Regions from separate parts of the Xenophilus sp. genome, predicted to be linked through region 1. Evidence: predicted binding sites of a transcription regulator. Region 1 holds the regulator's gene; the other holds the start of a gene.
What was found. The regulator sigma-54, encoded in region 1, starts transcription at its own class of promoters, with help from an activator protein. The targets are predictions, from matches to a motif close to TGGCANGNAANCTGCTTT.
Positions count from the first base shown of each region.

Region 2: the regulator sigma-54 is predicted to act here: its motif matches at 1,538-1,555, upstream of ACIY1X_RS19235 (TorF family putative porin).

Region 1 covers NZ_JBIQNC010000101.1:11,695-15,100, forward strand. Annotated here, with positions in the region: gene lptB (LPS export ABC transporter ATP-binding protein) at 1-747, shown strand, start outside; gene ACIY1X_RS15540 (RNA polymerase factor sigma-54) at 764-2,338, shown strand; gene map (type I methionyl aminopeptidase) at 2,363-3,109, opposite strand; gene fdxA (ferredoxin FdxA) at 3,221-3,406, opposite strand, start outside.
Region 2 covers NZ_JBIQNC010000150.1:8,197-11,602, reverse strand. Annotated here, with positions in the region: gene ACIY1X_RS19245 (ammonium transporter) at 1-159, opposite strand, end outside; gene glnK (P-II family nitrogen regulator) at 192-530, opposite strand; gene ACIY1X_RS19235 (TorF family putative porin) at 595-1,470, opposite strand; gene ACIY1X_RS19230 (YifB family Mg chelatase-like AAA ATPase) at 1,692-3,227, shown strand; gene ACIY1X_RS19225 (helix-turn-helix domain-containing protein) at 3,342-3,406, opposite strand, start outside.

The DNA.
Region 1 (3,406 bases):
CGGCTGGAGGCGCGCGGCCTGCAGAAGAGCTACGGCAGCCGCCGGGTGGTGCGCGACGTCTCGCTGGACGTGCGCAAGGGCGAGGTGGTCGGCCTGCTGGGCCCCAACGGCGCCGGCAAGACCACCTCCTTCTACATGATCGTCGGGCTGGTGCGCGCCGACGCCGGCGACATCAGCATCGACGGCGAGCAGATCGCCCACATGCCCATCCACCGCCGCGCGCGCATGGGCCTGTCGTACCTGCCGCAGGAGGCCTCGATCTTCCGCAAGCTCAATGTCGAGGACAACGTGCGCGCCGTGCTGGAGTTGCAGCGCGAGCCCGACGCGAACGGCCGCATGGTGCCGCTGTCGAAGGCGCGCATGGACGAGCGCCTGACCGAGTTGCTGACCGACCTGCGCGTGGACCACCTGCGCGATTCGCCGGCGCTGGCCCTGTCGGGCGGCGAGCGGCGCCGGGTGGAGATCGCCCGCGCCCTGGCCACCCAGCCGCGCTTCATCCTGCTGGACGAGCCCTTCGCCGGCATCGACCCGATCGCGGTGATCGAGATCCAGCGCATCATCAGCTTCCTCAAGGAGCGCGGCATCGGCGTGCTCATCACCGACCACAACGTGCGTGAGACGCTGGGCATCTGCGACCACGCCTACATCATCAGCGACGGGCATGTGCTGGCACAAGGCACGCCATCGGAGATCGTCGACAACGTCGAAGTGCGCCGCGTGTACCTGGGCGAGCACTTCCGCATGTGAACGAGGACCGCACGGCATGAAGCAGGGCCTGTCGCTGCGGGTTTCGCAGCACCTGGCGCTCACGCCGCAGCTGCAGCAGTCGATCCGCCTGCTGCAGTTGTCCACCCTGGAGCTGGCGCAGGAGGTCGAGCAGATGCTCGACGACAACCCCTTCCTGGAGCGCCAGACCGAGGAGGCGCAGCGCGAGGAGTTCGGCCTGGACAGCGCCGACGCGCCGCAGCCGCGCGAGGAGCGCGAGGACGCCGAGCCGTCCCTCGCCGTGCCGGGGTCCGACGGCGCCGTCGCCGGCGGCGATGCCGACGCGCCCGTGGCCGATGCCGTCGACGCCGAGCCCGACTGGGAGGGCGACGGCAGCGTCGACCTGGCGCCCGACGACAGCGAGTGGGGCGGCGACGCGCCGCCGCGCAGCAGCGGCAGCGGCGACGACGACGAGCGCGCCGACGCCACCGAGCTGGCGCGCAGCCACGAGTCGCTGCAGGAGCACCTGCACCGCCAAGCGCTGTCCCTGCGACTGTCGCCGGAGGACTCGGCCGCGCTGCGCTTCCTGATCGAGTCGCTCGACGACGACGGCTACCTGGAGGACTCGCTGCCCGCCCTGGCCTCGGCGCTGGCCGGCGACGACAACGACCAGTTCGACGAGCTGGTGCACCACTTCCAGGTCGCGCTGGGCCTGCTGCAGAGCCTGGAGCCGGTGGGCGTGGGCGCGCGCGACCTGGGCGAGTGCCTGGCCATCCAGCTGCGCGCCGGCGCCGCCGACGACGAGGGCGACGAGGACGCGATGGAGGTGCGCAAGATCGCGCTGGCCATCTGCAAGCAGCCGATGGAGCTGCTGGCGCGGCGCGACTTCCGCCGCCTGGCCGCGCTCACCCGCGGCAGCGAGGACGAGGTGCGCCAGGCGATGCAGCTCATCGCCAGGCTGGAGCCCAAGCCGGGCCGGCGCTTCGTCGACGTCGAGCGCAACGTCATCGTGCCCGACGTCATCGTCACCCGCAGCGGCCGCGGCGCGAACATGAAGCTGCGCGTGCAGCTCAACCCCGACGTGATGCCGCGCCTGCGCGTGCACGACATCTACGCCGGCGCGCTGAAGGCGCACAAGGGCGAGGGCGGTCAGGCGCTGTCGCAGCGGCTGCAGGAGGCGCGCTGGTTCATCAAGAACATCCAGCAGCGCTTCGACACCATCCTGCGCGTGTCCAACGCCATCGTCGAGCGGCAGAAGAACTTCTTCGTGCACGGCGAGCTGGCGATGCGCCCGCTGGTGCTGCGCGAGATCGCCGACGAGCTGGGCCTGCACGAGTCCACCATCAGCCGCGTGACCACCGCCAAGTACATGGCCACGCCCTTCGGCACGGTGGAGCTGAAGTACTTCTTCGGCTCGGCCCTGGGCACCGAGACCGGCGGCAACGCCTCCAGCACCGCGGTGCGCGCCCTCATCAAGCAGTTCGTCGGCGCCGAAAGCGCCAAGAAGCCGCTGTCGGACAGCCAGATCTCCGAGATGCTCAAGGAGCAGGGCATCGAGTGCGCGCGCCGCACCGTCGCCAAGTACCGCGAGGCGCTGCGCATCGCGCCGGCGAACCTGCGCAAGGCGCTGTAGGGCCTGCCCTCCGCCCGCGCGCCGTCAGTGCTGCGTGACGACGATGGGCGCGCCCTTCGTGATGATCATCGTGTGCTCGTACTGCGCGGACAGGTTCCCGCGGGCGCCGGCCAGCGTCCAGCCGTCGGAGGTCTCGGTGACGGTGCGGCTCTTGGTCGACAGGAAGGGCTCGATGGTGATGACCATGCCTTCCTGCAGGATGCGCCGGTCCGCGGGGTCGAAGTAGCCGGCGATGTGGTCCGGCGCCTCGTGCAGTGCGCGCCCGACGCCGTGGCTTCCGAGGTTCTCGATGACCTTGAAGCCGTACGCCTTCGCGGTGCGCTCGATGGCCCCGCCGATGCCGTTGACCGGCTGCCCCGCCCGGGCACGCTTCATGGCCTCGGCGAGCGCCGCGCGGGTAGCGTGGCACAGGCGCGTCTTCTGCGCCGTGGAGGGCGGCACGACGGTGGTTCCGCCGGTGTCGGCGAAATAGCCGCCGAGTTCCGCAGACACGTCGACGTTCAGGACGTCGCCGGCCCGGATGACCCGGTCCCCGGGAATGCCGTGCGCCGCCTGCTCGTTGATGCTGATGCACGTCGCGGCCGGGAAGCCGTAGGTCAGCCTCGGCGCCGACTGCGCGCCGTGCTCCTCCAGGAGCCGTTCGCCGAGCCGGTCGAGTTCGCGGGTGGTCATGCCGGGTTCCGCGGCATCGAGCATCCGCTGCAGCGTCAGCGAGACGATCCTGCCGATGCGTTTCAGTGCGACGACGTCGTCTTGGGTTTCGATGGTCATGAAGGGTCCTGTTGCGTCGGGGCCGATTCTGACCCGATGCCGGCGCCGTGAAAACAGCGCCGCCGGGCCGAGGTCGAAGCTCGCGCCCGGCGGCGGCTGGAATGGGACGCCTCAGCCTTCGTCCAGCAGATGGCGCTTGTCGGCCACGTCGGCCCAGGCGTCGGCATCGGGCAGGGCCCCGTGGCCGCGGACGATCAACGGCCAGACCTTGGCGAGCCGCGCGTTCAGCGGCAGGAAGTCGCGCTGGTCCGGCGGCGTGTCCTCGTCGAAGAAGATCGCGTGCACCGGGCACTCGGG
Region 2 (3,406 bases), on a different contig from region 1:
CGGCGCGGCCTCGGGGGCGGCGGCGGGCGCTGCGGCGGCAGGCGCCGCGGCGGGTGCCTCGGCGGCGGGAGCGGCGGGCGCCTGGGCCTGTGCGATGCCGGGCACGCCGGCGACGAGCACGCTCAGCCCGAGCGCGAGGGAAACGAGCAGTTTTTTCATTTGGTTTGTTCTCTTTCGGTGCCTGGCCGTGCTCAGAGTGCGTCGCGCCCGGTCTCTCCCGTGCGGATGCGAACGACCTGTTCGACGTCGTAGACGAAGATCTTTCCGTCGCCGATCTTCCCGGTGCGGGCGGCGCTCTCGACCGCCTCGATCACGCGCTCCACCAGCTCGTCGGCGATGGCCGCCTCGATCTTGACCTTGGGCAGGAAGTCGACGACGTACTCCGCGCCGCGGTACAGCTCGGTGTGGCCCTTCTGGCGGCCGAAGCCCTTGACCTCGGTGACGGTGATGCCCTGCACGCCGATGGCCGAGAGCGCCTCGCGCACCTCGTCGAGCTTGAAGGGCTTGATGATGGCTGTGATCAGCTTCATGGTGACTTCTCCTTAGGAGTGGATGGGCCGGCGCGGCTCGCGCCGCAGCCGGGCGCTCGCGCGATCAGAAGGTCTTGCTCAGCGTGACGATGAAGCGGGCCTTGTTGACCGACTGCTGGCCGCCGCCGTAGATGAAGGAGCCGTCGCCGAGCAGGTCGATGCCGTCCCAGGTGGTCAGCATGTAGTTGCTCTTCTTGTTGGCGCCCTGCACCGAGCCGGTGAGCGACAGGCCGCCGCCGAAGTCGTAGGTGGCGCCCACGTTGTAGTCCACGTAGTTGCGGTAGCCGGCGGCGCGGATGTCGCTGCTCATGCGCGTGTAGCCGATGGCGGCCTTGAGCGTCAGGCTGGGGATGATTTCCTTGCTGTAGGCGATGTTCAGGTAGCCGGTGCCGCGGCCCTTGGGGCGCTTGGTGAAGCTCAGCGGGTCCCAGGCGTCGTAGCCGGCATAGCCGAAGTAGTCCTTCGAGACGGTGTGCGAGTACTTCACGGTGAGCGAGCCGAACACGTCGTCCGACCAGGTGCCGCCGCCGTAGATCTCGGTCGTGTTGCCGACGTGGTTGCCCGGGTAGATGTAGGTGATCACGCCCACGTCCCAGTCGATCGGGCCGGCCTTGAACTTGTAGCCGCCGTACAGGTCGCTCTCGATGCTGTTGCCCGAGAGCCAGTTGACGCTGGAGTTCCAGTTGCCCACGTAGAAGCCGCTCTCGTGCGCGTAGTCGAAGCCGCCCTGCAGGGCCGGCTTGATGCCGCGGGTCTTGTAGTAGCCGTTGTGGCCGATCTGGTCCTGGTCCTGGCCACGGAACTTGTAGTTCGAGGTCAGCGACACGTTGGCGCTGATCGGCGAGGCAGGCGCGGCCTCCTCGGCCAGCACGGTGCCGGGCGCGGCCAGCGCGGCGGTCAGGGCCACCAGCGTCACGGTGGCGGCATGGCGATGCATCATCAGGGGTTCTCCTCGCAGTCGGAACAAATGAAGGAATGGATCTGGTGCTCCCTGCACGATGCGAGCCAAAGCAGGGAGCGTGCCAAAGGCCCGGATCGCCCGGCGCGCGGGGAGGACAGAATCGCGGGGCGCCCGCATGGAGTCATGAGGGCGCCATGAAGAACAGCGTGCACCGGCTCTTGCGGCCGGATGCGCGCACCAAATCAGGGAGAGCGATCGGGATGAGTCTGTCTTTGGTGCAAAGCCGCGCCCTGGTGGGTCTTCGCGCGGAGCCGGTCACCGTCGAGGTGCATCTGGCCAACGGCCTGCCGAGCTTCACGCTGGTCGGGCTGGCCGACGTGGAGGTGAAGGAGGCGCGCGAGCGGGTGCGCTCGGCGCTGCAGAACGCGGGGCTGGCCTTCCCGCACGACCGCCGGATCACCGTCAACCTGGCGCCGGCCGACCTGCCCAAGGACTCCGGCCGCTTCGACCTGCCGATCGCGCTGGGCATCCTGGCCGCCAGCGGGCAGGTCGACCCGGCCCGGCTGGCGGGCCACGAGTTCGCCGGCGAGCTGTCGCTCTCGGGCGAACTGCGCCCCGTGCGCGGCGCGCTGGCGATGGCGCTGGCCCTGCGCACCGGCGGCGTGGACACCCGGCTGGTGCTGCCGATGGACAGCGCCCGCGAGGCGGCGCTGGTGCCCGGCACGCAGGTCTGCGGCGCGGGCCACCTGCTCGACGTGGTGCAGGCCTTCCTGCCGGCCGATGCCGAGGCGCCGGCCGCGCAGGCCGCCGGCCTGGTGCGCGTGGCCGCTGCGCCGGCCGCCGCGGCGCCGCCCGGCCCCGACCTGGCCGACGTCAAGGGCCAGGCCGCCGCCCGGCGCGCCATGGAGATCGCCGCCGCGGGCGGGCACAGCCTGCTGATGGTCGGCCCGCCCGGCGCCGGCAAGTCGATGCTGGCTCAGCGCTTCGCCGGGCTGCTGCCCGGCATGGAGGTGGACGAGGCGCTGGAGACGGCGGCGATCCACAGTCTGGCCGGGCGGCTGGACCCGGCGCGCATCTTCCAGCGGCCGCTGAGATCGCCGCATCACGGCGCCAGCGCGGTGGCGCTGGTGGGCGGCGGCTCGCCGCCGCGGCCGGGCGAGATCTCGCTGGCGCACCACGGCGTGCTCTTCCTCGACGAACTGCCCGAGTTCCCGCGCGCCGCGCTGGAGGCGCTGCGCGAGCCGCTGGAGACGGGCCGCATCCACATCGCGCGGGCGGCGCGGCAGGCCGAATTCCCGGCGCGCTTCCAGCTCGTGGCGGCGATGAACCCCTGCCCCTGCGGCTTCCGCGGCGCGCGCGGGCGGCCCTGCCGCTGCACGCCGGACCAGGTGGCGCGCTACCAGGGGCGCCTGTCCGGCCCGCTGCTGGACCGCATCGACCTGCACATCGAGGTGCCGGCCGTGCCGCCGGAGGAACTGCTCTCGGCGCCGCCCGGCGAAGGCAGCGCGGCGGTGCGCGAGCGCGTCGCCGCGGCCCGCGGCCGGGCGCTGGCCCGCCAGGGCCTGCCCAACCACGCGCTCGCCGGCCGCGCGCTCGACGCGCATGCGCAGGCCGAACCGGACGCCCTGGCCTTCCTGCAGTCGGCCGCCGCGCGCCTGGGCTGGAGCGCCCGCGCCACGCACCGCGCGCTGCGGGTGGCGCGCACCATCGCCGACCTGGCCGGTGCGGACGGGATCGGCAAGGCGCACGTGGCCGAGGCGATGCAGTACCGGCGCACGCTGGCGTCCGACGCTTGACAGGAGCCGTTCAGGCTGAGCTTGGCCTGTCCTGAGCCCGTCGAAGGATCGAAGCCCGGGGCGGCACTTCGACAGGCTCAGTGCGAACGGCCCGATGCCGCCGAAGGGCCGGTCTCAATCACGGGTCAGGCGCTGCGCCTGCCTGAACTCGCTCGGGCTCATGCCCGTGTGCTCGCGGA